DNA from 4 places in the Vibrio hyugaensis genome. Region 4 is predicted to be linked to each of the others. Evidence: predicted binding sites of a transcription regulator. Region 4 holds the regulator's gene; each other region holds the start of a gene.
What was found. The regulator PurR, encoded in region 4, represses purine synthesis genes. The targets are predictions, from matches to a motif close to TNANGNAAACGTTTNCNTNA.
Positions count from the first base shown of each region.

Region 1: the regulator PurR is predicted to act here: its motif matches at 1,559-1,578, upstream of ihfA (integration host factor subunit alpha).
Region 2: the regulator PurR is predicted to act here: its motif matches at 3,984-4,003, upstream of C1S74_RS14385 (NupC/NupG family nucleoside CNT transporter).
Region 3: the regulator PurR is predicted to act here: its motif matches at 3,456-3,475, upstream of glpX (class II fructose-bisphosphatase).

Region 1 is NZ_CP025794.1:630,742-638,265, reverse strand. It holds gene C1S74_RS03665 (metallophosphoesterase family protein) at 1-206, opposite strand, end outside; gene C1S74_RS03660 (AEC family transporter) at 293-1,171, opposite strand; gene ihfA (integration host factor subunit alpha) at 1,700-1,996, shown strand; gene C1S74_RS03650 (RelA/SpoT domain-containing protein) at 2,132-2,905, opposite strand; gene C1S74_RS03645 (thiopurine S-methyltransferase) at 3,240-3,890, shown strand; gene purT (formate-dependent phosphoribosylglycinamide formyltransferase) at 3,971-5,146, opposite strand; gene cdd (cytidine deaminase) at 5,294-6,181, opposite strand; gene C1S74_RS03630 (LrgB family protein) at 6,450-7,127, opposite strand; gene C1S74_RS03625 (CidA/LrgA family protein) at 7,129-7,503, opposite strand.
Region 2 is NZ_CP025794.1:2,909,590-2,917,113, reverse strand. It holds gene deoA (thymidine phosphorylase) at 1-1,079, opposite strand, end outside; gene deoC (deoxyribose-phosphate aldolase) at 1,179-1,955, opposite strand; gene C1S74_RS14385 (NupC/NupG family nucleoside CNT transporter) at 2,536-3,819, opposite strand; gene C1S74_RS14380 (TatD family hydrolase) at 4,024-4,797, opposite strand; gene C1S74_RS26425 (DUF5363 family protein) at 4,784-4,951, opposite strand; gene prfC (peptide chain release factor 3) at 5,072-6,661, opposite strand; gene rimI (ribosomal protein S18-alanine N-acetyltransferase) at 6,965-7,420, opposite strand; gene C1S74_RS14365 (DNA polymerase III subunit psi) at 7,433-7,524, opposite strand, start outside.
Region 3 is NZ_CP025794.1:1,933,104-1,940,627, forward strand. It holds gene hslU (HslU--HslV peptidase ATPase subunit) at 1-847, shown strand, start outside; gene C1S74_RS09580 (1,4-dihydroxy-2-naphthoate polyprenyltransferase) at 1,324-2,241, shown strand; gene rraA (ribonuclease E activity regulator RraA) at 2,317-2,862, shown strand; gene zapB (cell division protein ZapB) at 2,944-3,186, opposite strand; gene glpX (class II fructose-bisphosphatase) at 3,532-4,539, shown strand; gene C1S74_RS09605 (helix-turn-helix transcriptional regulator) at 4,687-5,301, shown strand; gene C1S74_RS09610 (DUF3135 domain-containing protein) at 5,422-5,784, shown strand; gene C1S74_RS09615 (DUF805 domain-containing protein) at 5,844-6,266, opposite strand; gene C1S74_RS09620 (5-carboxymethyl-2-hydroxymuconate Delta-isomerase) at 6,330-6,677, opposite strand; gene tpiA (triose-phosphate isomerase) at 6,948-7,524, shown strand, end outside.
Region 4 is NZ_CP025794.1:1,039,508-1,047,031, forward strand. It holds gene elyC (envelope biogenesis factor ElyC) at 1-710, shown strand, start outside; gene torR (two-component system response regulator TorR) at 812-1,525, opposite strand; gene torD (molecular chaperone TorD) at 1,759-2,406, shown strand; gene purR (HTH-type transcriptional repressor PurR) at 2,850-3,854, shown strand; cyclic di-GMP riboswitch class I at 4,134-4,223, shown strand; gene C1S74_RS05410 (TfoX/Sxy family DNA transformation protein) at 4,340-4,930, shown strand; gene C1S74_RS05415 (TVP38/TMEM64 family protein) at 5,050-5,739, shown strand; gene C1S74_RS05420 (putative signal transducing protein) at 5,739-6,056, shown strand; gene C1S74_RS05425 (alpha/beta fold hydrolase) at 6,094-6,897, opposite strand; gene glgA (glycogen synthase GlgA) at 7,020-7,524, opposite strand, start outside.

The sequences.
Region 1 (7,524 bases), 410 kb from region 4:
TAAACGTGTTTGTTTTGGATATGTTTATTTAAGAACGCAAGCAAAGCTTGATAGTCGCTAGCCCTAGGGTTGCAACATAGGTCTCCAGTCAGTAAGAGAGTGTCACAGGTTGTTTCATTTTGAGCCGTGTTAAGGGCTTTGCGAAGGCGGTTAAAGCTGGATTCATCGCTTAAGTGGCAATCACTAATTTGGATAACGGTACGCACGATTATGAAATAGCCTGACATTCTATTGAGTTATTGGTGCAGTGTAACATTGTTAATCGCTGTGTGGTCCGCGATCTTTGATGCCTTTATGTTAATGAAAGCGTAAACATTAACAGTAATGGTAGCGTGAGAATGCTAAAGAAGTTACCAAATAGCACCATAGAGGCGACGGTCATTGGTTCTATGTTCAATCGTTCGGCAAAAAGATAATTCATCACTGCTGGTGGCAACATTGTAAATAGCACCATCATTTGCAATTGCATGGTTGGAAGTGGGATAAGCCAATAAATTACCGCAAAGGCGACCGCACCAGTTAACAACGACTGCACTGTACAAAGCAACCCTACTTTCAAACCACCAAGTCTTAAGTTACACATCTGAGCGCCCAGAGAAAGCAGCATGACAGGGACAGCGGCTTGTCCAAGTAAAGCGGTCGCTTCGTAAAATGGTGGCCAAACGTTGAATCCAGAAAGGTTGATGATGAGTGCTAAAGCAGCAGAGATAAAAATAGGCATTTTAAACATTTGCTTCAATGGGTTACCACTACTTAGAAGCATCACGCCCAAACTGATATGTAAACAGGCAGAAACCACAAACAACAATACTGCTGAAGGGAGAGCTAGCTCGCCAAAAGTATAGGTGAACAACGGAATTGCAAGGTTTCCGCTATTTCTAAACATATGTGGTGGTGCCCACGCTTTGAAAGAGAGTCCTGTTAACTTGGCTATGGGTAGCATGAGTAATCCAGGAACGATAACAGTAATAATTGCGGCCAGTAGTAGGGGGACTTGCCCAATATCAAGAGGCATACTGACCAAAGACGAAAAGACCAATGCAGGAGTAAACACATCCATGTTGATGCGATTGATCGGCCGAAAATCTGGTTTGATATAACGTCCGACTAAATAACCCGCACAAGCTAAAGCAAAAACAGGGAACAGAATACTGATGACTTGGTGAAACATTGGGCGCTCTGAACGGGAGTTATTTATTTGCAAACAGTACCAATGTTTCTCTATGTCGTCATTGCTATCTCATCAGAATATTGGCACTGTTCAAGCTTTCTTTTTATGGAAAAACCAGCAGTATCTGCATTAAAGGTAACCTGAATAGTACTGGTCAGATCTATATTGCTCATCACTCAAACCACTGAAAAATTGGAAAGTTTTTTGTCAATTGTTTGTAAAGTGACCAGTATCTGACATTTTTGTTAAATAGTGATTAATGTTGCTTTTTGTTTTTAAACTAGTAATTTGAACTGGATATTTTTCCTTGAAAAGAGAGAATTAAAGTAAAATCTCGAAATATTGGTGGGTAAAGTAGCTTCCTCTTCCAGTGAACGATATATTAGCAAAGAAAAAAGTTGGCGAAAATCATAAGCTTGGCATACACTTCCTGATGTAACCCCGATATGTTGTTGAATTGGTAGGGTAAAACTGCTCTGGCGCTACACATAAGGTAGCATTGTTTAACATAGCTTTGAGGAAAGTTTTATGGCGCTCACAAAAGCCGAACTTGCAGAAAACCTGTTTGATAAATTGGGATTTAGTAAACGGGACGCCAAGGAAACGGTGGAAGTGTTCTTTGAAGAAATTCGTAAGGCACTGGAAAGTGGCGAACAGGTAAAACTGTCAGGTTTTGGTAACTTCGATCTTCGTGATAAGAACGAACGACCTGGTCGTAACCCGAAAACTGGTGAAGATATTCCAATTACTGCTCGACGTGTCGTTACGTTCCGCCCGGGTCAGAAGTTGAAAGCTCGCGTAGAGAACTTAAAGGCAGACCAGTAAGCCATGTAACATGGATTGAGACCACGCTTTGTCGTGGTCTTTTTGTCTGTACGTTTCGGTATTTACTAAAGAACAAATAAAAAACCACCGCAATTTCGGTGGGTTTTTAGTATTAGGTGCATCAGTTTATGTCAATTATGCCGCTTCTAAGTGTGTCGTTAGGTATGGATGCCATGCCTCTTGATACAAGTTTTTAGATTGCGTACGCATGTTTCTAATTGATGCCATTTCTAAGTCATTCAAATGGCGATCCTCCACTAGAGCTTGACGCTCTAATTTCTGAATCTGTTCATATAAGTCGTGTTCTGGACCGTTTTTTACATCCGCAATAGCTTTTAAATGCAGTTGCACTTCGGCAACGAGGTTGGTCTTAGGCAAGCGAACTAAGAGGTTTAGGTCTCGATAACCGGAAGCGGTTGGTTTTTTAAAGCGGTTTTTCACTTTAACTATCGTTGTTTCACGCTCTAACGCTTCGTATACCGAAACCAAGCTTGCTACATCGTCAGCAACAATGGTCGCACGTGCTAGGTCAGTGATTCGGTTTACTTGACCGTCCAATTCGTGAACAATTTTCTCTTCGGCACGGTGCTGAGATTTAACGCCAGCAAAGTAAGGCTGAGCATCAGTAAGAAGGGCAGTACTTTTACAGATAGTTTCTAGCTCGAACTGCGCTTGGTGAGCTTTGCTGTAAAGTACGTCGAAATCTGAATAAGGCTGAGTTGGTTTGGAGTCGATTGACTGAATGCCATACAAACCACTAAGGCTATGCTTGAACAATTTTGAACAAACTTCGTTTTGACTAGCTGAACGATCTTGTTCGTTATTTGTGACATTTGGAAGTGCGGCGAACGCCGGCGCACGGCTTAGTACTAGAAGCATCAATGCTGTAGTACGTAGAAATAAGCTCATTCACTCTCCTTAACTTGCTTGCACTTAGAAAATGGGTAACGAAAAGGTCACTAAGATTCGCAAATCAGGTACTACCTAGTTAATGGGGGCTCTGTGAAAGATTCCAAGGCTGAGTTTTAACCTAATAGTAGAATCGTGTTCCAGATCACCATTTCGCTTGCCTTTATTCTGACAACCAGAAAAAGGAAGGGTTCATTCTTGAACGATAGCTATTCTACCAATGCTGTATTAACCAAAGATGAACAACATAGACAAATTTGAAAAAATCATTAGTCTTAGCCCACAAAGTAGCGTTAATGCTCATTGTATTTATCAGCCGACAAGTAGAAGTAAAATGAGAGATCAAGAATTTTGGCACAACAAATGGGCGAGTAACCAAATCGGTTTTCACCTAGATGATGTAAACCCACTATTGCCAGTATTTTGGCAACGCACCAACCCAAAACGTGAAGACATCGTGTTGGCTCCTCTGTGTGGTAAGTCTGAAGACCTAATTTGGCTTGCGACGAAACATGACGAGGTTCAAGGTGTTGAGCTAAGCCAAATTGCGGTAAGAGCATTTTTTGCAGAGCATTTCTATACCCCGACCGTTACGTCGATTAACGGCATGCATGAGCTGTATCAGTTCGACGAGCTGTCCATTTATACGGGTGACTTTTTTACTGCGCCAGTTTCTAAAGCCGATATCATTTATGATCGTGCAGCCTTGGTTGCATTGCCTCAAGAGATGCGAGAAGAATACGTAGCTCGTCTTAAGCAACTGTTGAACCCTGGCGGACGTATTTTACTTGTGACTCTTAACTACCCACAGGATGAGATGTCAGGACCTCCATTTAGCGTGCCAGTCGAAGAGATTGAACAGTTGTTTGCGGGTTATAAGGTAACTTGTTTGAATGTCGACCAAGCCGACGAAAACCATCCGAAAATTGCGAAGAAAGGTCTAAGTCGCTTCTCTGAAGAAGTGTACTTAATAGAGAGCGAATAAAGGGCTTTTCGAACCCACAGAAAGAAAAAGCGCAACCAAATTGAGCTGCGCTTTTGTACATATCGAGCTGATTAACGAAATCAGTAAACGATCTGTACTTTAGATGCGCTGTTCACTGCATCTTCAATCGAATCTTCAATAGTTTTACGGCGCGTTAAAACGACACCTAAGCGACGGCGACCGTCGATTTCTGGCTTACCAAACAAGCGAACTTGTGTTTGTGGTTGAGCCAGTGCTTTTGCAATATTATCAAAGCGGATATCGGTGGAGGTGCCTTGCCCAAGAATGACTGCTGATGCTGAAGGACCATACTGAACGATGCTGTTAATCGGCATACCAGTAAACGCGCGAACATGAAGTGCAAATTCAGACATTTCTTGAGAAATCATGGTTACCATGCCAGTGTCGTGTGGGCGAGGGGAAACTTCGTTAAAAATAACCTTATCGCCTTTAACAAACAGCTCTACACCAAAGATGCCGTAGCCACCTAGTGCATTAACGACTTTCTCTGCTGTGTATTCAGCCGCTTTGATGGCGTTGTCGGACATTGCTTGAGGTTGCCATGATTCTCGGTAGTCACCATCTTCTTGGCGATGTCCGATCGGGGCACAGAAATGCACTCCATCAACTGCACGTACCGTCAGGAGCGTAATTTCGTAATCGAAATCAATAAAGCCCTCAACAATGACACGACCAGCACCCGTGCGACCGCCTTCTTGTGCATAGTCCCAAGCCGCTTGCACGTCGTCTTCTGTTTTGATTACGCTTTGACCTTTACCTGAAGAGCTCATCACTGGCTTCACAACACATGGGATACCAACATGTTCTACTGCCGCTTTAAAGTCCTCAAAGCTATCAGCAAACTGATAAGGGGAAGTGTTTAGCGCCAACTCTTCAGCAGCAAGGCGGCGAATGCCTTCACGGTTCATTGTTAACTTAGTTGCTTTCGCTGTAGGAACAACATTCAAGCCTTTCTCTTCTAATTCGACTAATTTATCTGTCGCGATGGCTTCAATTTCAGGAACCACGTAAGCAGGTTGCTCTTTGTTGATGATCTCTTCCAGTGCCTGACCATCAAGCATGTCGATGACGTAGCTACGATGCGCTACTTGCATCGCTGGAGCATCGGCATAACGGTCGCATGCGATTACTTCCAAACCAAGACGTTGGCATTCAATTGCCACTTCTTTACCAAGCTCGCCAGAGCCCAAAAGTAATACACGGGTAGCATGAGTGCTAGTAGCAGTACCGAACATAGTGTTCCCTTACAAAATAAAGTGATGAAACAGAAATTGCAGAGGATCATACTGATTTTTACGGATGAAGCAAACGTTTGCGTATGGTTTTTGATAATAAAAAAGGCCCTACTTCAAGTAGAGCCTATCTCTTAAGCATCGTATGAATTAAACGTTCACAAAACTCACTGGAATATCAGGATTTAGTGCTTCTAGCGTTGATTGAGTATCAGCTAGGTGACTGATCTTGCCTTGTGAGTTTTCAACCAAGGCTGCTGCTTTGATGTCTTCAAACTGCTCACCCGACATCAAGATCTGAATCAGAGCAACTTGAAGTGGAGGAAGGCTAGGGTTGAACGCTGCATTCTCTGCATACGCGCCTTGGAATACGCGACCGCTGTTCATCTCAAGCGCAATACCGCTTAAGTTGTTAGTGTATGGCGCGTGGCTGATGTTCATCGCATTGACGGCTTTTTGGATTAAAGCATCGTCTTCATCACAAACAAACTCGTGCTTCACCTCTGCCATAAGACCTGACTCAATGCCTAGATCTGCTGGACCAAACGCTTCAGGAAGGTAGTGATGAAGTGACTTTTCTTCACGTTCTGGTAATTGGATCTTCAGTTCTTTCGCGGTGCTTAGTTCATTCATGAACTGACGGCAGTGACCACAAGGGCTGTAGTTGATGGTAATGTCTTTTACGCCATGTTCGCCTTTCATCCAAGCGTGGCTAATAGCGCACTGCTCAGCATGAACGGTTTGACCTAGCTGAACACCGAAAAACTCCATGTTCGCGCCAAAATAAAGACGACCTGATAGGCCGCGAACAATCGCACCTACATAAAACTCAGAAATCGGAGCGTAAGAAAACGCTGCGGCAAAAGGAAGTAGAGCAACACGAAGCTCTTTGTCTGAAAGGTTGGTAGCGTTCAGCAGCTCATCAAACTGTTGCTCAGAAATAGTGGCATCAAAATCGTCAGCGAGAACGATAGGAGCAAAATGTGTTGAAAGTGCTTCAGGAGCGCTTGCTAGCGCCTGTTCAATGCGACTTTTCATGTTGAATCCTTGTTATTGCATGGACAGTTATTCTATGCGAAAGATGGAAATGTTCTGTGCTTTGGATCACGTTAATGTCTGTAATGATGATTTACGTTACATAGTTAGAGTGAGCTCACACATGTATTCGATTGCACAGAGGCTTAACGTTATCTCTGTCCCATAAATAACTATATCAACTTAGATTCATACTGCGAATTTTTTGGAAAGGAGTTAAAGCCGGCTCAGTCTATTTACGTCAAGAAAGAGCAGGCTTTGGCATTTATCTTTATTGGTATAACCAAACGGCTAGAGCAAAGAAGCTTGGCGCAAGTATCGATGTGATAATACCGCACAACACGAGTGCGAGTGATGAAAAGGCAGCATCACCGGGTTGTTTCTCTGCGCAAGTTGCGGTGCCAAGCGCGTGGGAAACGGTACCCATTGTTAATCCGCGCGCAATAGGGTGTTTGATGCCGATAAGATTGAAGATTGGATACGCCAAAATCGCACCGAATAAGCCAACAATAAGCACAAGAATGGCGGCAACAGCGGCTTCACCACCTAAGTGGCTAGAGATCTCCATTGCGATAGGCGTCGTTACCGATTTACCCACTAAACTCGCAATTAGGCTAATATCTGCTTTGAACGCAACGGCAATCAGTGTCGCTGTCAACATAGACATCACACTGCCCAAAGAACAGGCCAGAGCAATAATACGCCAGTTCGCTTTGATTTGAGGGAGCTGTTCATAGAGTGGATATGCTAGTGCTACGACAGCCGGTTGGAGTAAGAAACTGATGTACTCGTTATCGGTATAGTAAGTCTCGAACGGTACCTTCAAAAAGGTAAGCAATGGAATTAACACAGCGATACTGATCAGTAGCGGATTCGCGATAGGATTATTGACCTTAATGGCGATTTGACGTGCTGCTAGGAAAACAACAATAGTGACAAGTAACCACATATTAGTGTTTCTCCTTCAGCAAGTAATCTAAGAACCACGCTAAGCTGACCAATACGATCAGTGAGCCGCCTACTGCACTCGCAATAATTGGCAGCGCATTCGCCAACAACATATCAAAGTGCTGCATCAAACCAACACTGATTGGGACGAACAATAAGATCATGTAGCGAATGAAAAGCGTCGCGCCAGGCTTAACCCATTCGACTTTGACGAAGCCAAGGGTCATAGAGAAAAACAGCACAAGCATACCAAGAACACTTCCGGGAACGGAGATGCCAGCGAATTTTTGAATTGTGTTGCCGATACCAAGTGCTCCCATAATAAGTGCGAGGGAAATAAGCAAATGGATCAGCTGTAGTAATCGGTCTTTAATCATTTTGACAGCATATAAAACAAC
Region 2 (7,524 bases), 1.7 Mb from region 4:
CCGATTGCACGAGTATCCATTGCAGATACAACGCCCGTTTCAGTTGCGTATACTGGTTTGATGATTTCAGCTTTCTCTAGGTAATTATCGTAGTTTTCTACGAAGTCCGCAGGACCGCCTAGACCGGCAACCATCTTGCCAAAGCACTCTGCCGCTTTACCGTTATCTAGCACTTCCATCAGTTTTGCACGTGCGTCTTCTGTGCTCTCAGCAAGCTTGCCAAGTACTAACATTTCAGCACATGAAGCCATAGTCACTTCAAGTAGACGTGGGTTACGGTATTCACCTGTTAAGAAGCGAACTGCTTCACGAACTTCCACTGCGTTACCCGCAGAAGACGCCAATACTTGGTTCATGTCCGTTAGGATTGCCGTTGTCTTCGTTCCTGCACCGTTTGCTACCGCAACGATAGATTTTGCTAGCTCTTCAGATGCTTCGTAAGTTGGCATGAATGCGCCAGAGCCTACTTTTACGTCCATTACTAGAGATTCAAGACCTGCAGCAAGCTTCTTCGATAAAATCGACGCCGTGATCAGAGAGATGTTGTCTACTGTCGCTGTGATGTCGCGAGTCGCGTAAACGCGCTTATCCGCTGGTGCTAGGTCACCCGTTTGACCGATGATCGCCACACCTGCGTCTTTAGTGACTTGACCAAACACGTCGTTTGTCGGCGTGATGTTATAGCCAGGAATAGACTCAAGCTTATCCAGCGTACCGCCAGTGTGGCCAAGACCACGACCAGAGATCATAGGTACGAAACCACCACATGCAGCCACCATTGGACCAAGCATTAGAGAAGTCACGTCACCCACACCACCAGTAGAGTGCTTATCGACAATTGGACCACCAAAATTCATGTGGCTCCAATCGATAACCATACCTGAATCACGCATTGCACACGTTAGTGCGATACGCTCTGGCATCGTCATTTCATTGAAGAAGATTGTCATAGCAAAAGCGGCGATCTGGCCTTCAGATACACTGTTGTTTGCTACGCCTTGAATAAAGAAGTTGATTTCGTCGGCTGTTAGAACTTCGCCGTCACGTTTTTTACGAATGATTTCTTGTGGTAAATACATTAGTGCCTCCCAAGCTCATAATGAGCCATGGTAAAAGTAGGATAGAAGAGGTTTGGTAGCACCAAAGCTGGTGCTACCGTTCAGACGCTTTTTTTGGAATTAGTACGCTGTTGGATCAGCGACTTGGTCCGATACTTCTAATGTATTTAGTAGGTTTGTTAGCAGGCTAGATGCACCGAAACGGTAGTGACGAGCATCAACCCAGTTGTCACCAAGGATTTCATCAGCCATTGCTAAGTATGCCGCTGCATCTTCAGCAGTACGCACACCACCTGCTGGTTTGAAACCAACAGATTCTGCAACACCCATATCACGAATAACTTCAAGCATCATGCGAGCGTATTCTGGTGTTGCGTTTACTGGCACTTTACCAGTTGAAGTTTTAATGAAGTCAGCACCTGCTTCGATACAGATTTGAGATGCTTTCTTGATTAGCGCTTCTTCTTTTAGTTCACCTGTCTCGATGATCACTTTAAGAAGGATATCACCACAAGCTTCTTTACATTGCTTAACTAGTTCGAAGCCCACTTTCTCGTTACCCGCCATTAGAGCGCGGTATGGGAAAACTACATCTACTTCGTCTGCACCGTAAGCAACAGCCGCTTTTGTTTCAGCAACAGCGATGTCGATATCGTCGTTACCGTGTGGGAAGTTCGTTACAGTCGCAATGCGAACTTCTGGCGTACCTTGCTCACGAAGTGTCTTCTTAGCAATAGGAATAAAGCGAGGGTAAATACAGATTGCAGCTGTGTTGCCTACTGCAGTTTTCGCGTCATGACATAGCGAGATCACTTTTGCATCAGTGTCATCATCATTTAGCGTAGTAAGGTCCATAAGTTTCAGTGCACGTAGCGCTGCTGCTTTTAAATCGCTCATTTCTATCTCCGATCAATATTCAAAAAATTCACTACTCAGCTTCACATCACTTCTCTAACTATAATCAATAAGTAGAGACAGCGTGAGATTTTAGCTAAGCAGTCTATTAATGAACGGACTTGGTTCCCTGAAGACTCGGCATATACTGCGAAAAATCATATACCAATTGCTATCCTTGTCACCGCACAGTACCAGTTTGGCCTATGGCACAACAATCTATGATTGCGGTGTCTTTAATATCACATCACACAATAAAACGCTTGTGGGAACTGATATTGGAGGGCAATTCATTTGCCCATCGAGCATGTAATATTCACTCTGTGATTAAGTGGTTATCAGAACCACCATTTCATGATCACTACATTATAGAGTTTCACCGCAAAACTGTAGCACCAAATAGAGCGCAAACGGTTTGTATCTCAAAATTTCCCAGCCCCTATTCCATCGACTGCGTAAGCGAATTGCATCGACCTACATACGATAAAATTTTCAGGCCTGAAAAACGAAAAATGCCCCGCAGCAATTTCTTGCTACAGGGCATGATTTAAAACGGCGTCTATATATTAAGAACCGATTCTAATTATAGTGCTGCAAGGCTAAGGCAGAAGCCTGCAATAGTCGCTGCCATTAGGTTAGACAACGTACCAGCAAGAACTGCTTTAATACCCATGCGAGCGATATCTGAACGACGGTTTGGTGCAAGACTACCTAGACCACCAAGTAGAATCGCGATAGAAGAAAGGTTCGCGAAGCCACATAGTGCGAATGAGATGATAGCTGTTGTCTTAGCAGACATTACTTCACCAGTTGCTGCAACAACTTGAGCGCCTTCACCTAGGTAAGGTGTGAAGTTCAAGTATGCAACGAATTCGTTGATTACTAGTTTCTGACCGATGAATGAACCAGCAACAACTGCTTCGTCCCATGGAACACCGATTAGGAATGCTAGTGGAGAGAACGCGTAACCTAGGATAAGTTCTAGTGTTAGTTCAGGCATACCGAACCAACCACCGATGCCACCTAGCATACCGTTAACCAGAGCAATCAGACCAACGAATGCGATTAGCATTGCACCTACGTTTAGCGCAAGTTGTAGACCAGAAGCCGCACCGCCCGCTGCTGCGTCGATTACGTTAGCTGGTTTGTCGTCGCCACCGTCCATTGCTTCTTCGATATCTTCGTGAGGCTGGTCAGTCTCTGGGTGAAGAATCTTAGCGAATAGTAGACCACCTGGTGCTGCCATGAATGATGCTGCTACTAGGTATTCTAGTGGAACACCCATAGATGCGTAACCTGCTAGTACACCACCAGCAACAGACGCTAGACCACCACACATTACCGCGAATAGCTCAGATTGAGTCATTTTTGGAACAAACGGGCGAACAACTAGAGGCGCTTCTGTTTGACCTACGAAAATGTTAGCAGCTGCTGACATTGATTCCGCACGAGATGTGCCAAGCGCTTTCTGTAGTGCACCACCAAGAATCTTGATAACCCACTGCATAACGCCAATGTAGTAAAGAACTGAAATCAGTGCAGAGAAGAAGATCAGTGTAGGAAGAACGCGGAATGCGAAGATGAAGCCGCCGCCGCCGAATACTTCGAACATCTTGTCTGAAACAAGACCACCGAATAGGAAAGATGAACCATCGTTACCGTAGTTGATAACGTTAGATACACCAGTAGAGAAACCGTTTAGTAGATCACGGCCCCAAGGTACGTAAAGAACAAATGCACCTAGGATAAATTGGATAGCAAATGCGCCACCCACAGTTCTAAAGTTGATAGCTTTTCGGTTATTAGAAAATGCAAATGCAATAGCAAGAAGCACTACCATACCGACTAGGCTCATAAACAGGCTCATAGTTTATGACTTCCTTATAAGTTATTTATTGGCGTGTTACAAAATGGAGCTATAAAGCGGGGGCAATTATACTCATCCCGAATCAATTAAAGTAATGCCACCCTCACACTTTCTTATAAGATTCATCATTGATTCACTCCCGTTTGTGAGTTATCTCACAATAAGAAGGAAAACGTTTTCGCTTTTAAACACCATCTTTAGATTTTATTCACATATAGAGAAGGCAGAATTGCTATTTTCCCACAGCTGAGACGCAATCGATTGCTTGTTTTCTATATGCAACGCAGACAGCTCATTTAAGACATAAATGAGTTTTGAAGGGTGATTCGGTTCGCCCTGATAGCCAAGTATAGGCATATCTGGAGCATCGGTTTCGAGTACAAGATGTTGCAGTGGTAACCTTTGAATCGCGTCGCGTGTTTTGTTCGCTCTTGGGTAGGTAATCGTCCCTCCGACTCCGATAAGAAAACCTAATCGAACCCATTCCATCGCCTGCTGATAACTGCCAGAGAAAGCATGCAACACACCACCTTTCGGCAACTTAGCGGCTTTGACCATTTGGATGAGACGATTGTGTGCTTTTCGGCTGTGTAAAATAACGGGTAGTTCGAATCGTTTTGCCAGTTCGAACTGTAATTTGAGCGCCTGCTCTTGAAGCTCGGCGGGAACCTCGATAGCAAAGTCTAAACCACACTCCCCTATCGCAACGCATTGTCGGTTGCGTGAGGAAAGCAGCGATTCTAGCTCAGGAACAAACTGCTCAAACTCTTGTTGTAGAAAATAGGGATGAAAACCCAGCGCGTAATAAAGGTGAGAGTATTGATTGGCCAGCTCTTGAATACGAGCCCAGTTACTCGGCCCGATAGACGGAATCAAGATACGCTCTACCCCTTGTTTACGAGCGAGGTCGACTTGGTGAGCAAAATCCTGTTGAAAGACGTCAAAGTCAAAATGGCAGTGGGTATCAAACAGTTTCATTGTTTGCTTTCTCTTGCTCTGCTTTTTTAGCAGACTCGTCTTCATGAACTGGGTCTTGTTTATACGGCACACAACTGCGCTTTTGATCTGGTGTCAGACCCATTTCTTTGCACCAATCGTCATAGCGTTTGAGTCCTTTCTTAAACCAGTTCATCACACACCCTTTTTAGCTAATAGAATTCGCGTTGCGCCAAATAAAAAGCCGCCGTTAGCTAAGTGTATAGCTAACGGCGGCTTATGATCTAGTACGCGATATAAAGCGAGTTAGATTCGATTAGTGCTCACGAGTCGCACGGAAATCGATATCAGGGAAACGCTCACGCGCTAGGTTTAAGTTAACCATGGTTGGTGCGATATACGTTAGGTTGTCGCCACCATCCAACGCTAGGTTAGTTTGGTTCTTACGTTGGAACTCATCCAGTTTCTTCGCATCACCACACTCAACCCAACGCGCCGTTGCCACGTTAACGCCTTCGTAGATTGCTTCAACGTTGTATTCTGACTTCAAGCGAGCCACAACCACGTCAAACTGAAGCACACCAACCGCACCAACGATCAAATCGTTGTTTTGTAGTGGACGGAATACCTGTACCGCACCTTCTTCAGACAACTGAACCAAGCCTTTTAGTAGCTGCTTCTGTTTCAATGGATCTTTTAGACGAATACGACGGAACAGTTCTGGTGCGAAGTTTGGAATACCTGAGAACTTCAACGCTTCACCTTGAGTGAACGTATCACCAATTTGAATCGTACCGTGGTTGTGAAGACCAATGATGTCACCCGCGTAAGCGTGTTCTGCACGAGAGCGGTCACCCGCCATGAAGGTAACCGCATCCGAGATACTCACTTGCTTGCCTAGACGAACGTGGTTCATCTTCATGCCTTGTGTGTAAGTACCCGAAACGATACGCATAAATGCGATACGGTCGCGGTGTTTTGGATCCATGTTTGCTTGAATTTTGAATACAAAACCTGAGAACTTGTCTTCTGTCGCTTCAACATCACGTTCAACCGCTTGACGAGTCTTCGGTGCTGGAGCCCATTCAGTCAGACCTTCTAGCATATGATCTACACCGAAGTTACCTAGTGCTGTACCGAAGTAAACTGGCGTTAGCTCACCCGTTAGGAACGCTTCTTGGTCAAACTCAGGGCAAGCGCCCATAACAAGTTCAAGTTCTTCACGAACGCTTGCGGCTAGGCTTTCACCTACTTTCTCGTCAAGCTCAGGGTTATCTAGGCCTTTGATGATGCGAACTTCTTGGATCTCATGGCCGTGGCCAGATTCGTACAGAATCGTTTCGTCACGGTGAATGTGGTAAACGCCTTTAAACTCTTTACCACAGCCAATTGGCCACGTGATTGGCGCACACATCATGCCCAATTCGTTTTCAACCTCATCCAATACTTCCATTGGGTCACGAACGTCACGGTCAAGTTTGTTCATGAAAGTTACGATTGGTGTGTCGCGCAGACGAGTAACTTCCATCAACTTACGAGTACGATCCTCGACACCTTTCGCCGCATCGATAACCATCAAGCACGAGTCAACCGCCGTAAGTGTGCGGTATGTATCTTCCGAGAAGTCTTCGTGTCCAGGAGTATCAAGTAGGTTAACCAGACAATCGTTGAAAGGAAACTGCATGACAGACGTGGTTACCGAGATACCACGTTCCTTTTCCATTTCCATCCAGTCTGATTTTGCGTGTTGTGCGTTACCACGACCTTTAACCGTACCTGCTTTTTGGATTGCGTTTCCGAATAACAGTACTTTTTCAGTAATGGTGGTTTTACCCGCATCCGGGTGAGAAATAATAGCGAACGTTCTACGCTTAGAAACTTCGCCTAAAAAAAGGGGATTTGACATTAGTTAATCTTCTAAGTTACTTTCATGCTCACAAAATGGGCAAGCATATCTACTATTCGATATTGTGCGGTATTCTCGCTTATTATCGCTATGCTAGCAAACTGGAAAGACATGAACTCAATTTGCTCGGTTCATCCCCCCTTTCCCTAGGGCTCACATTCCCTAGCGCCAACAATGGAAAACTAGCTCCACACAAAGAGATGTAAAAAATTCAAAAAATTATTATTACATATTCAAAAGCCTCGAAGTCAGATACGCATTTATAGCATAAGTCTTGATGAGGTAATTCGTAATGACTAAAAACTAAATCAAAAATAAGTAACTCATAATGATGGCATCTTCTTTGCCATTGCCCGTTTTGGCTGGGTAATAATTGTAACGACGATCCACTTCATTAAAGCCCGCTTGTTCATAAATATGAATAGCTGGATGGTTACTTTCACGCACTTCCAACCAAGCGCTCTCTGCTTTTGCTTGTTCACAGTATTCAAGGAAAGCATCCAAAAGCTTCTGACCTAGGCCTTTTCCTTGTTGGTGCGGTGCTATCGCGATGTTGAGTAAGGTCACTTCACCCACAATATTCTGCGCATAAAAGTAACCCAATACTTGATGATCTTCCGTCATCACATGATGACAAGCACCTCGACTCGATAAATCTCGAACCAGTGATTCAGCCCAAGGGTGGGAATGTGCTTGCTGCTCAATTTGCCAAACTTGATCTAAGTGTTTAGCTTCCATCGGCGTAATTTGAATCGTCACGCTTTTGCTCCGTTACGAATACGAACAGATCTGCTGCCACAAGGCGCGACGTTGTTCGTTGTTGCCATCAATATCTTTCAGTAGTGGGGAGGTCAGTTGTTTTG
Region 3 (7,524 bases), 890 kb from region 4:
ACTACGTGAAGGCCAGTTAGATGACAAAGAAATCGACATCGACGTAGCAGCACCGCAAATGGGTGTTGAGATCATGGCGCCTCCTGGTATGGAAGAAATGACCAACCAGCTACAAGGTATGTTCCAAAACCTTGCTGGCGACACGAAGAAGAAACGCAAACTGAAAATCAAAGACGCAATGAAAGCGTTGGCAGAAGAAGAAGCAGCGAAGCTGGTAAACCAAGAAGAGCTGAAAGAGTCTGCGATTTTCAACGTCGAGAACAACGGTATCGTCTTTATCGACGAAATCGACAAGATTTGTAAGCGCGGCGAAAGCTCTGGCCCTGACGTATCTCGTGAAGGTGTTCAGCGTGACCTACTACCGTTAATTGAAGGTAGCACGGTATCAACTAAGCACGGCATGGTGAAAACAGACCACATCCTATTTGTGGCATCTGGTGCATTCCAAGTAGCGAAGCCTTCTGACTTGATTCCAGAGCTGCAAGGTCGTCTGCCTATTCGTGTCGAGCTAGAAGCGCTAACCAGTAACGATTTCAAACGTATCCTTACCGAGCCAAAAGCATCTCTAACTGAACAGTACGTTGCGCTAATGAAAACAGAAAGCGTCGATGTAGAATTCACTGAAGACGGTATCACTCAAATCGCAGAAGCGGCATGGACCGTGAACGAAACTACTGAGAACATCGGTGCTCGTCGTCTACATACCGTGATGGAGCGTTTGATGGATGAGATTTCTTACGACGCGACAGAAAAAGCGGGTGAGAAGTTCGTCATTGATGCGGCTTACGTGAAAAACCGCCTAGGCGATACGATTGAAGATGAAGATCTAAGCCGCTTCATTCTGTAATAACGCGGTATAGAGATCAAAGCCCAGAACTATACTTCTGGGCTTTTTCGTTCAGAATGACGGTTACTTTAGCAAGCTCTAGACCAAGAGAGTCCGCAATCCTAGTAAGCTCTGGCAAGACTAAGGATCTATTAACAACAAGCTCCAACTCTTCCCCACTCACCTTAAACCACAGCACAACAGGACGATAGATTCTGAATCTCGCTCGTGCCTCACGGTTCAGAATGACGGTTACTTTAAGAAACTCTAAATCAAAAGAGTTCGTCATCGTAGCGAGCTCCAGCGAGACTAAGGATCTAATAGCAGCGCAAACTACACCATTCTTTTTTAAAAGAGCCCCGCTTTATTCCCTCAAATATGAAAACTGTGTTCCTTACTTGTAACCCTTTGACTCTTAATTGACTTGCTTTAGGTCAATAGCGTATCTGTCGCTTTGTGCTTATACTGGGCACATTGGTTACTAGCACGAAATATCCATGAAACAATCTCTAAAGATCTGGCTTGAAGCCGCGCGCCCTAAAACATTACCGCTTGCACTGGTATCAATTTTGACAGGTAGCGTACTCGCCTATTCAGCGGGACACTTTTCTCTGACCATTGCCATCATGGCTTTCGTCACGGCTACGTTACTGCAAATACTATCTAACCTTGCCAATGATTATGGCGATACAGTCCAAGGTACAGATAATGACAACCGCTTGGGCCCTCAGCGCGCGATGCAGTCTGGCGCCGTAACTGCCGCTCAGATGAAAATGGCGATCATCTTTAATATCGTTCTGACCGCGATTGCTGGCCTTACTTTGGTGTTTTACGCACTGAGTTCTTTTGAAAGCATCATTACTTTTATCGGCCTAGGCATTCTTGCCATTATCGCGGCGATTGCTTACACAATGGGTAGTAAGCCTTACGGCTACGTCGGCTTGGGCGACCTGTCTGTCTTCATCTTCTTTGGTTTACTTGGCGTATCCGGTACCTACTTCCTGCATACCGGTCATGTGGATGCGACATTGTTCTTACCAGCATTAGGCTGCGGTTTGTTAGCCGTAGCAGTGCTGAACATCAACAACATGCGTGACATTGAGAACGACAGCGAATGTGGTAAACGCACGATGGCAGTTCGACTTGGTCAACGTAAAGCAAAGCAATACCACTTCATCTTACTCGGTGGCGCCCTACTCGCCTTTGCGGCTTATTTACTTATTCAAGACAAGCCGGTTTGGATCAGTTTTCCCTTCCTGCTAAGCATCTACGTGGTAGCGAATCATGGCAAAGCGGTTTGGGATACCGATAAACCCGCACAAATTGCCCCGATGATGCCCGTTGTTGTGAAGTGCTCGCTGGTTACTAACGTTTTATTTGCAACAGTTGTGGTAGCTCAAACTCTGATGAGTTAAAAAGGGATTGTCATTGCATTGACTTAATGCCTAGATATACTCAAAGACAACAGTTTCTGTTTAGAAAGGTACGCTATGGAATACAATACCTCAGCACTCTGTGATATCTATCTTGATCAGGTAGATGTAGTTGAACCGATGTTCAGTAACTTTGGCGGCCGCGCGTCGTTTGCCGGGCAAGTGACGACGGTTAAGTGCTTTGAAGACAATGCACTGATCCGCGAAACGCTAGAACAAGACGGAATCGGGCGAGTATTGTTGATCGACGGTGGTGGGTCCCTACGCAGAGCCTTAATCGATGCAGAAATCGCAACCCTTGCAGAAGAAAATGAATGGGAAGGCATTGTCGTTTACGGTTGTGTCCGCGAAGTGGATGAACTAGAAGACATGAACCTTGGCATTCAAGCGCTCGCTTCTATTCCTGTTGGCGCTGCTAATCAAGGCGTTGGCGAAATCGATGTTCCAGTAAACTTTGGTGGTGTTAGCTTCCTACCGGAAGATTACATCTATGCAGATAGCACTGGCATTATTCTTTCTCCAGAACCGCTCAATATCGACCTCGAGTTGGATGACGATGAAGAGGAAGAAGATGAGGAAGAAGATGAGGAAAGGTTAAACTAACCTAACTCCATTTGCGGCTACTAGCCAAATACGCAAACACCCGCCGAAGCGGGTGTTTTTGATTCTGGATACTTAAGTGGATTATTCCACTTCGTCCATCTTGCCAAGTAGTGCACGAATGCGCTCTTGCCACTGAGCGTGCTCTTGTTGAGCTTGCTGAGATTTTTGCTCAAGCTCTTCACGTTGAGAACGCATTTCGTTAGCTTCAGCTTCTAATTTCACTTTGTCTTCTTTCAGCTCTTCAACTTCCATCTGAAGAAGAGTGATTGTGTCAACTGCAGTTTGAATTTTCGCTTCTAGTTTTTCTAGTACTTCAAAAGACATCTTGGCCTACCTATTGTTATTCCGTGGGACGATGGCGAGCGTTCGCTTGCACCTTACCTATGAGGTTCATTCTACTCAGCGTAGCGATGAGAAACACTTACTATATTCGATATTTTGCATCATTCGGTTAAAAAATCGGCGCAATCTCACTAAACGCTGACTTTTCTTATCCTAGAAGCATTTTTGAGCAATGCATTTTCCCATCACTACCCCATAAACTCACCCAAGTATTGATCAAATTCAACTTAGTTAAAGTAAAAGCTCAGCAAAAAGGCAAACGTTTAACTGACGATGTGATAAAATCGCCGCGCAAATTATTCTTCCCTCTTGTTACTTGGAGACATCATGAAACGCGATTTAGCAATGGCATTTTCCCGTGTTACTGAAGGTGCCGCTTTGGCTGGTTACAAATGGCTTGGCCGTGGCGACAAAAACGCAGCGGATGGTGCTGCTGTTGAAGTAATGCGCACCCTGCTGAACAAAACAGACATCAGTGGTGAAATCGTTATTGGTGAGGGTGAAATCGATGATGCACCAATGCTGTACATCGGTGAACAAGTGGGTATTGGTGGCGACGAAGTCGATATCGCTGTCGATCCGATCGAAGGTACTCGCATGACCGCAATGGGTCAGTCTAACGCACTGGCTGTTTTAGCTGCGGGCGAGAAAGGCAGCTTCCTAAAAGCGCCAGACATGTATATGGAAAAGCTGGTTGTTGGTCCTGGCGCTAAAGGTGTTATCGACCTAGGTAAGCCACTTAAAGAAAACCTAGAAAACGTAGCAAAAGCACTGAATAAACCTCTTGATACGCTAGTCGTTATTACTCTTGCGAAGCCTCGTCACGATGAAGTGATCGCAGAGATGCAAGCCATGGGCGTTCGCGTATTCGCAGTGCCAGATGGTGATGTAGCCGCATCTATCCTAACTTGTATGCCAGACAGTGAAGTCGACATGATGTACTGCATTGGTGGCGCACCAGAAGGCGTGGTATCGGCAGCGGTTATTCGCGCGCTAGACGGTGACATGCATGGTCGCCTTCTTCCTCGTCATGAAGTAAAAGGCGATACGGAAGAAAACCGCATCTACGGCTCAGCTGAGCTACAACGCTGTGAAGAGATGGGCGTAAAAGCGAATGTTGTATTGAAGATGGAAGACATGGCACGCAGCGACAACGTAGTCTTCTCAGCAACGGGGATTACGAAAGGCGACCTACTAGAAGGTATCTCTCGTCAAGGTAATATCGCTACGACAGAAACCCTACTGATTCGTGGTCGTTGCCGTACGATCCGCCGCATCAAGTCTACGCACTACCTAGAGCGTAAAGATCCAGAAGTGCGCGAGATTATTCTTTAATCTCGACGTAGATTGATTCCCAAGGGTTGGCTAAGTGCCAACCCTTTTTGTTTGTGATTCACCGAATCCCTCTCCAAAATTAAGTCAACACTTTTCTTTACTAACCCTATCGCGCATAATATGTACTGACGTATAAATGGTGGGTATATGAAGACCGTAGATAGGATTTTGCAAATCGTTAAGCGTGATGGCTCTGTCACTGCGAAACAACTCTCTTCTGAACTGGGTATGACAACCATGGGGGCGCGTCAGCACTTACAAGGTTTGGAAGATGACGGCATCCTGTCGATTCATGATGTAAAAGTCAAAGTGGGTCGCCCGGCCCGCCATTGGTCTCTGACCCAAAAAGGTCACGAACAGTTTGCAGATCGCCATGGTGAGTTGACCATTCAGTTTATCGAAGCCGTAGAGCACATCTTCGGTAAAGATGGGTTGGAAAAAGTCACGTCAGAGCGTGAAAAGCTCACTCTACAAAACTATCAGCAGCATCTAGAACAGTGCGACTCTCTAGAGAGCAAGCTAAAGGCGCTTGTTACTTTACGTGAACAAGAAGGTTACATGGCAGAGTTAGAGCAAGATGAAGACGGTTTTATTCTGATAGAGAACCACTGCCCTATTTGCAAAGCCGCGACACGTTGTCCGAGCCTATGTCAGTCTGAGCTTAACGTCTTCCAGTCACTACTGGGTAGCGATACCAAAATAAAGCGCGATGAGCACATCATCAGCGGTCAACGTCGTTGCGTATATCGAATTCAAGCTTAATATCTCGATTCTCCTCCACTTTATTATGAACTCACACTCTTATTAGTGAGACGACGTTGTAATTCCTTCTATCTCCGTTTCTACATGGATTAAGCTTTTAGTAACTAGGAGCAACATCCAATGGATTTGGAGATAGCCATGCCAAACACCCACAAACCGCAAGTTTTACCCTCATTCGATGAAATGGTAAAAATGGCAGAACGCGATCCCGATGCCTTTGAGCAGTTCCGCCATGATATGGCAAAAGAGATGATCGAAGGTGCTTCAGAGCAGATGCAGCCAAGGTTATGGGCGCAACAAAGCCACATAGACAGAGTCATCCATAACTGTAAAAACCCCAATCACACTAATGTCGTATTGATGAATGAGCTACAGAAACAAGTCGTGAAATTCAGAGAGGCATTACAGGGAGAACCTTCACCGACTCAAAAAGCTGATGTAGTTGAGTTGAAGGCATTTAAAGATAGGGATGATTTTTACTAAGGAATAGGAATAAGGCTCTAGAATCCTAGAACCTTAATTTTAAGCCTAGCGAGCTATACTTACTTCGGCTCGGGACCGTAGTTGTTCTGACCTACCGTGCCTTTCAAGAAACCACACTCAACCAGAATCCATAGGCCACAAATCAGAGAAATAGAAGCAATCATCATTTGCGGTGTTGATGGGTCTTGCGCTGCTGGATTTGTCATTGGCGTTGCAACTCGACCAATGATCAACGGGATGTTTAATGCCAACCAGTAAATCGACTTGTTACGGTCATGCCAACGCTTGGTAGTAATCGCCAAATCCGGGATGAGAAGAATCAACAAGAAGATAGGCAGAAGAATATATGAGAAAGCAGGGAATAACTTACTGATGCCTGCGCCGAAGCCCAGAATCATGATGTAGTAGATGATATTCCACACCCAGTAAGTTTTACGGCCTATACGCCCTTGGAAAGAAAACAGTAATTCTTTAATCGACATCGAAACACTCAACATATTGAAAGTGCGACAACTCCTTGGCCGCACTAAGTAAATCTAGTGTGTCTAATTTACCACCTTCTGGAAGCAATCAATATCCATATCTCGAACATTCACAGTCAAACTGCGAACATGGCTCGCTTGTTCTTGCAGTACCACCATCAGTGATCTCGATAACTCACGTTTTTGCTCTGCACTTCTTCCTGCGAGCAAATCAAAGTTGATATGGATGAAATCAACACTATCGCCCTCTTCTCCGACCAACCAATTGTGGCAACGAAGCGCACGTGACTTAACGGATGCAAGCTCAAACAAACCACAGTCTAAGGCCACTTTGTGTAAGTCTTCCAACAATCCTTGAACATTCACACGCTCATCAACTGAGTTAGAATATTCTAAAACTAAGTTTGGCATTTTGATTCCTTTCTTATTACGGCTAACTTTACCCCGTAGTAATACCAATCTAAGCGGCAATTTCCGAGGAATGGACTATCATTCTGTCTACGCGATCACCAATCGATTGCTTTTGACAAAAATAACAGAACAAATGCAGCACCGACCAGATGAAGAAAGCCGAATAAGACATGACGCCAATCATGATCTGTTCACATTATTCTGTTATATTCCTACGTAGATTTTTTACATTAATAGACTATTTACATTAAAGATAAGGGAGATATTCCTATGCGTCGTCCTGTAGTGATGGGTAACTGGAAACTAAACGGTAGCAAAGCAATGGTAACTGAGCTGCTAGCTGGTATTAATGCTGAACTTGAGGGCGTTGAAGGTGTTGACGTAGCAGTAGCTCCACCAGCTCTTTACATCGGTCTAGCAGAGTGTGTAATCGCAGAAGGTGATAACAAAGTTATCCTAGGCGCACAAAACACTGACCTAAACAACAGCGGTGCTTTCACTGGCGACATGTCTCCAGAAATGCTGAAAGACTTCGGTGCTTCTCACATCATCATCGGTCACTCAGAGCGTCGTGAATACCACAACGAATCTGACGAGTTCATCGCGAAGAAATTCAACTTCCTAAAAGAAAACGGTCTAACACCTGTTTTCTGTATCGGTGAATCTGAAGCTCAAAACGAAGCTGGCGAAACTGAAGCAGTATGTGCACGTCAAATCAACGCAGTTATCGACACTTACGGTGTTGAAGCTCTAAACGGCGCAATCATCGCTTACGAACCAATCTGGGCTATCGGTACAGGTAAAGCAGCAACAGCTGAAGATGCACAACGCATCCACGCTTCTATCC
Region 4 (7,524 bases):
CTAAACGTAAAACTGGCTGCTTTGTTGTTCTTTTCTCTTTTGTTGGCATCTTCCTTGTTGCCTTCCAACCCGTTTCAACCAAGCTTCTTATGCCTCTAGAACGCGAGTACAAAGCGTTTTTGCCGGTTCCTGGCACTGTGGACTACGTTATGGTTCTTGGTAATGGACACGTGGTAGATGATGAAATACCACCAACGTCTCAACTGAGCCGCACCGCTTTAATGCGTTTAACTGAGGGTATTCGTATTTTGCGTATGTACCCAGGTGCGAAGTTAATCCTTTCCGGTTACGCAGGTGGCTCTGAAATCAGCCATGCTCGTATGATGGCGAACGTAGCGCTTTCCCTAGGTGTCGCAAAATCCGATATTATTTTATTAGAGGATGCCAAAGATACTTGGGAAGAAGCACGCCAAGCTGCCGCGTTTGTTAAGCAAAAAGACATTGTTTTAGTGACTTCAGCCAGTCACATGAAGCGTGCTCTTTATGAATTCAACGCAGCGGGCATTAAGCCAATCCCAGCCCCAACGAACTTCATGGCGATTGATGATATCGAACAACCTTGGCAAAAGTACGCGCCAAAAGCTCGCTACTTAGAGCAAACTGAACTGTATTGGCATGAATACCTTGGCGGGTTATGGCAAAAACTGCGTGATAACGTAGGTCAAACACCGATGGTTGAAGTTGAAGATCCTGAAGTGGCGCAGCCATAGAAGGCTTACCAATCGCAGATGAAGTCCATCATCGCTAAATTGCAGAATTGCAGACACAAAAAAGGAGAGCCTATGCTCTCCTTTTTCTTTATCGCTATGAATTAGTCACCCGCGAACATGTAGCCTTCACCGTGAACTGTCACAAAGATTTGTGGGTTCTTCGGATCAAACTCCATCTTAGCGCGCATGCGTCGAATCAATACATCAATAGTACGATCGTTTGGCGCATCCACTCGGTGGCTGATCATATTCAAAATACGTTCGCGGCTTAGTACCTGATTTGGGTACGATGAGAGTGCGACCAAAAGCTCATATTCAGCTTTGGTTAGTTTCACTGGCTCACCATTGCGGCTGAGAGCACGACGTTGAATATCAAACGTCCACTCACCGAAACGTACAATGTGTTCTTCATTAGTGTCGTTCGCGATTTTTTGTGAACCATTGCGAGCCGCAGAAATGCGCCACAACAGGTTCTTAACGCGAACCAATAATTCCCTTAATTCAAAAGGCTTTGTCACATAATCGTCCGCACCCATTTCTAGGCCAACGATTTTGTCAATGCTATCCGTGCGTCCTGTCACTAATATGATGCCGATATCTGATTGGCTGCGTAATTCACGCGTAAGCATAAGACCGTCTTCACCGGGCAGGTTAATATCCAGCATGATAAGGTCCACATCACCACCTTGAAGCACTTCGCGCATTTCTGCACCGCTTTCTGCTTCACTGACTTTGTAGCCTTCATTTTGGAAGTAGCCCGCAAGCTTACTACGAGTTACAACATCATCTTCTACGACTAATACGTGATAGCTCATTTACACCACTTTCTGTCTTTTTTATTTTCCAAGACGTATTCTATTCATAACTAGTAACATTTCTAGTCATAGATACATTAAAAAGCAAGATTTTGCGATTTTATTGATTCAAAGCAAGCTTATTTACAGCCATTCATAAACAAGCACATTTTCCCATAATGGATAACAATTATAGTTACTGCTATTCATCTTAATTGTTTACACTTAGGGGAGAATCATTCAGGAGCAAAAAAATGCAAGAAGTGAAAGCTTTTAACGAAAAACGCGCAGAGATCTATTGGTGGTTTTCTAGTCTGTTCGCAAAAGAACTCACAGAGAAAGAACTAGAAGCTTACCAGAGTGTGGAAATTCGAAGCTTTTTAGCAGGTTTAGGTGAAAATGAATCACTGAAGCCAGCCGTTGATACCCTTGTTGACGCACTCAACCGCCTACAAGACCGAGAAGATGCGCAATTAGAACTTGCTGCAGATTTCTGTGAGCTTTTCCTGAAAACAGAAAAGCATGGCGCATTACCTTACGCATCTATGTACATCGGTGAATCTGGTCTTTTAAATGACAAGCCAGCAGAAGAGATGGAAAAACTGATGGCCGATTTTGGTGTTCAGGTTGATGAGAACCTTAAAGAGCCAGCTGATCACTTAGCGGTTGAACTGGACTTCTTAGGTAACATGATCATCCGTTCTAACGAATTAGAACAAGACAAACACATGGAAGAAGCGTTCGAGAAACAGAACGACTTAATCCAAAAGCATCTTATGTCTTGGTTGCCACAGTTTGCTGCGAAATGTAAGCAATTCGACGAATTTGGTTTCTATGTAAGCGTTGCGCAACTATTAATTGCATTTTGTAAACTGGACAGCACCTACCTTCTTGGTGAATAATTGCCGCCAATTTCAGGGAGCTCGCAAGCGGGCTCCCTATTTTATTCGTTAATTTTTTAATCTAGCACATAGAAGCCCTTTCCATTTAGCAGTTAAAATGTGACCTCAATAGCGCAAAACACCTGCTGAAAATATTGCTAGTGTGCCCACATCAGTCTAAAATGTGAGCGCAAACGATTAAATACGACTTATATGTAAACCGCTGAAATATGGCGGTTTTTGTGTTTTATTAACAAGATTGCTGACTAATTCCTCACTTATATAAGTAAGGAACATGAGATTCAGCAACAAATGTTGCTACAAACCTTTTTATACCGATTTCGGAACAACCGCTGCCTAATTAATTGAACCTTAAACTTCAGATATGGTTCAATTCGCGCAACATACTAAGCGTAAGGTTGTATTCACTACGGTATTCAGTAGCTCGATACAGGACATCATTTATGGCCACTATAAAAGACGTTGCTCGCTTAGCCGGCGTTTCTACCACAACAGTTTCGCACGTAATCAACAAAACGCGTTTTGTTGCTGAAGCAACCCAAGAAAAAGTAATGAAAGCGGTTGATGAACTAAATTACGCGCCAAGTGCAGTTGCACGTAGCTTGAAGTGTAACTCAACTCGCACTATCGGTATGTTGGTAACGCAATCGACTAACCTTTTCTTCTCAGAAGTTATCGACGGCGTTGAAAGCTACTGTTACCGTCAAGGTTATACACTGATCCTATGTAATACTGGCGGTATCTACGAAAAGCAACGTGACTACATTCGCATGCTAGCGGAAAAGCGCGTAGATGGTATTTTGGTGATGTGTTCTGACTTAACGGAAGAGCTGAAAGAGATGCTTGACCGTCATTCTGATATCCCGAAAGTAGTGATGGACTGGGGCCCAGAGAGTTCTCAAGCGGACAAGATCATTGATAACTCTGAAGAAGGTGGCTACATCGCAACAAAATATCTGATCGACAATGGTCACACTGATATTGCTTGTTTGAGCGGTCACTTCGAAAAAGCCGCATGCCAAGAACGAATTGCAGGTTACCGCCGCGCAATGGCAGAAGCAAACTTAGTAGTAAATGAAGATTGGGTACTTGAAGGTAACTTTGAGTGTGATACTGCCGTGCTTGCTGCTGACAACATCACTGCAATGGAAAAACGTCCTACTGCGGTATTCTGTTTTAACGATACCATGGCGCTTGGTTTGATGAGTCGCTTGCAACAAAATGGCATCAAAGTACCGGACGATATCTCGGTAATCGGTTATGACAACATCGAGCTAGCGGAATACTTCTCGCCACCGCTAACGACCATTCACCAACCAAAGCGTCGTGTTGGTAAAAATGCCTTTGAAATTTTGCTAGAACGCATCAAAGACAAAGAACACGAGAAGCGAATTTTCGAAATGCAGCCAGAAATTGTAGTGCGCAACACAGTTAAGAAACTAAACTAAACCTGCCTATAATTTTATAAAGCGCTCTTGTGGGCGCTTTTTTATTGCCTAAAAATAACATTCCTCAAACATTTCAGTGTGTCAATATCTACGTAAGCTTAGATAAGTTGCTGTTTTAATTGGACGTAGCCTATTTCCTACATCAACCTTTTGTATGACAAGGGATCGTTCCCAAATATGAAACCAAGCACACCAAATAAACACTATTAACTGAACCAATATCACACTTTTATATTTGAAACGTGATGTTAATTCAATATACGAAGTATTCTCAAAGTGTCACGCACAGGGCAAACCATTCGAAAGGGTGGGACGCAAAGCCTCCGGCCTGAACCATCTTATTAGATGGAAGGTAGCGGGGTTACCGATGGCAAATATGCATTAAGTGAGTTTACCCTTTAATGACATTGTGTCTGCATGCATTTGCTAATCTCTCGGACCTGATTTTTGGTGGCGTAATATTAATTACACCGAGATAACACATCATGGATAAACCGATACTCAAAGACTCAATGAAGCTGTTTGAGGCACTTGGTACTATCAAGTCGCGCTCAATGTTTGGTGGCTTCGGGCTTTTCGCCGATGAAACGATGTTTGCACTAGTTGTAAATAACCGACTTCATATTCGAGCTGACCAACAAACTTCATCTGACTTCGAGACTCAAGGACTAAAACCGTACGTCTACAAGAAACGTGGTTTTCCTGTGGTTACGAAATACTATGCTATTTCTGATGACCTATGGGATTCAACGGATCGCTTGATTGATGTTGCAAAGCAATCTCTCGAGACTGCCAAGCAAGAAAAAAAACAACAAGCAAGCACCAAGCCTAATCGATTGAAAGACCTTCCGAATCTGCGCCTAGCAACTGAACGTATGTTGAAGAAAGCGGGCATTGACTCTGTGGAGCAATTAGAAGAAGAAGGTGCCCTGAGCGCTTACAAAGCAATCCAAGATACGCATGCCTCTACGGTAAGCCTTGAGTTGTTGTGGGCGTTAGAAGGTGCAATCAACGGCACCCATTGGAGCGTCGTCCCTCAGTCTCGCCGCGAAGAACTGATGAGCGCACTGTCTTAACACGCACTATCAGCATGACATTGAGTAAAAACCGCAGTTTTCATACTGCGGTTTTTTTTTGAAATTTTTTCTTCTCTTATTCTGTCTTATTATTTAAGAAGCCAAATGGAGTAATTACGATGAATAAGAAACTAATTTTAGGACTGATCCTGCTCGCCACCATTCTCTTTTTAGGGGTAAATTTTGGCCAATATCTCACCTTAGAAAATGCCAAAGCACAACAAGCAGCACTAAATACGTTCATTGACCAAAACTTTGTGTTTGCTGCGGCGACTTACTTCTTAGCTTACATCGCAATCACCGCCTTCTCTATTCCGGGAGCCGCCGTTGTTACCCTGCTCGGCGCTGCCCTATTTGGTTTTTGGACCAGTTTATTATTGGTGTCTTTCGCCAGCACCATCGGCGCAACTATTGCATTTTTGAGCAGCCGCTATCTATTACGCGAATGGGTACAAAGTAAATTTGGTAATAAACTTAATGCTATTAACCAAGGTGTCGAAAAAGACGGTGCGTTTTACCTATTTTCACTACGGTTAATCCCAGTGTTCCCGTTTTTCTTGATCAACCTCTTAATGGGGTTAACACCGATGTCTATCAGCCGCTTCTATTTAACAAGCCAAATCGGCATGCTGCCTGGTACTGCCGTTTACTTAAATGCGGGCACTCAACTAGCCACTATCGACAGTCTTTCGGGAATAGTGTCACCAACCGTATTAGCGTCATTTGCTCTGCTTGGTTTGTTCCCTATTATCGCTAAATGGGTTATGAATAAGGTCCGCCCTGCTCAAGTTCAAAATGGAAACGCTTAATGAAAATCTTCATCGCTAAAAACCCTGCGGAAGCTCATATCGTTTGTGAGCTCCTCAAAACCGAGCAGATACACTGTGAAGTAAGAGGCGAAGGTATGTTTGGGTTGAAGGGAGAGTTGCCCTTCAGCGATGATACAGACCCGTATGTTTGGCTTTTACATCCGGAACAGCAGTTAAAAGCGTCTGCGATTGTTGAAGACTATCGACAACAAACAGAGCTTACTTACCAAGACTGGCAATGTCCGCAATGTTCAGAGCAGAATGAGGGACAGTTTGGTGCTTGTTGGCAATGTGGATATCAAATAGGGGAGCTATGATGGCTCCCCTATCTTTTTAGATCGGTTCTCAAATCTATTAAGCCGCTAGGCTTTGCTGCTTAATAAACTCAATAGAGTGTTGATTAAAATCTTCTGGGCGCTCTACGTTGCATACGTGGCCACAATTTGGAATTTCACGTAATGAGCTGAGCTTGTGCACCGCAACCATTTCTTTTACTGGTTTAATGAACATGTAGTCTCTATCCCCCATTAGGTACAGCGTCGGAATAGGCAACTCTTTATCTTTAAAATACTTCATCAACGGATTTACATCCGCCGCCAGCGTGAACCAACGCTTAAACTCTTTTTGACATAACTTCTTTGCTTCACGAATAAACAAGTGACGAGATTCACGTTGATTTTTTTGTGGCATCACGATGTAAGCAAAGAGTTTATACAACCACATATAAGGGAGAATATGCTTTCCAAGGTTACCGAGTTTAACCAAGATCTGAGACCGCGTATTTAAACGTGTTACTGCCCCACCAAGCACCATTGAGCTCACGCGCTCTGTTGCCATTTCAGCCAGATTACGCACAATGATAGTACCAAGTGACATACCGACAAAATGGGCAGATTGGATCTTCAAATGATCCAATACTTTTAAAATATCCTGCGTTACCTCAGTAAAAGTATAACGGCTTGTCATCAGTTCTTTAATTAACTGGTTTGACTTACCGTGTCCACGGAGATCGATTAAGACCAAATTAAAGTGCTCTTTATAGGCCTTTAATTGTTTAAACCATATTGAAGAACTGCCACCAGCACCATGTACGAAAACGACCCACTCATTGCTGGTAGGGTGTAAATAGGTTTTATGGAATAGAAGTGGCTGAGTCATTTATCAGTTTGAAAAGCATTCTGTATGAAAAAGTGTGGGTAAATCCTACCACACTCCATAAGAGCAAAGTAATAAAGGCACCTAATTCGGTGCCTTTGGTTACAATTTTTAAAGATTTTGCGTCAATTTAACGCAGCATAATACAACTGCAAATACTCTTCTGCTGCTTTACGCCAGCAAAAATCTTTTTGCATCGCATGAAGTTGTACGCGTCTCACTTCTGCCACATTTTGTGCGTAAAGTAATAGCGCTCTTAGCATAATGAGCAGTAATCCTTGCGGTGTTGGTTCGTAGAAAACAAACCCAGTCGCATCGTTCGGATCCACATCGTAATCATTGACGCTATCTTTTAAGCCACCTACCCCACGAACAATTGGCAAGGTGCCATAAGCCATGCTGTAGATCTGGTTCAAGCCGCACGGTTCAAACTCTGAAGGCATTAAGAAGAAATCCGATCCCGCCTCAACCAAATGTGCTAGCTCGTTATCGTAAGCCTCTACAAAAACAAACTTACACGCAAATTGCGCGGCTACGTCTCTTAACTGCGCAGCAAGAACAGGATCGCCAGTGCCAACAACGACGAGCTGAACATCATGCTTAAGGAAATCAGCTAATGCAGGCAGCAGG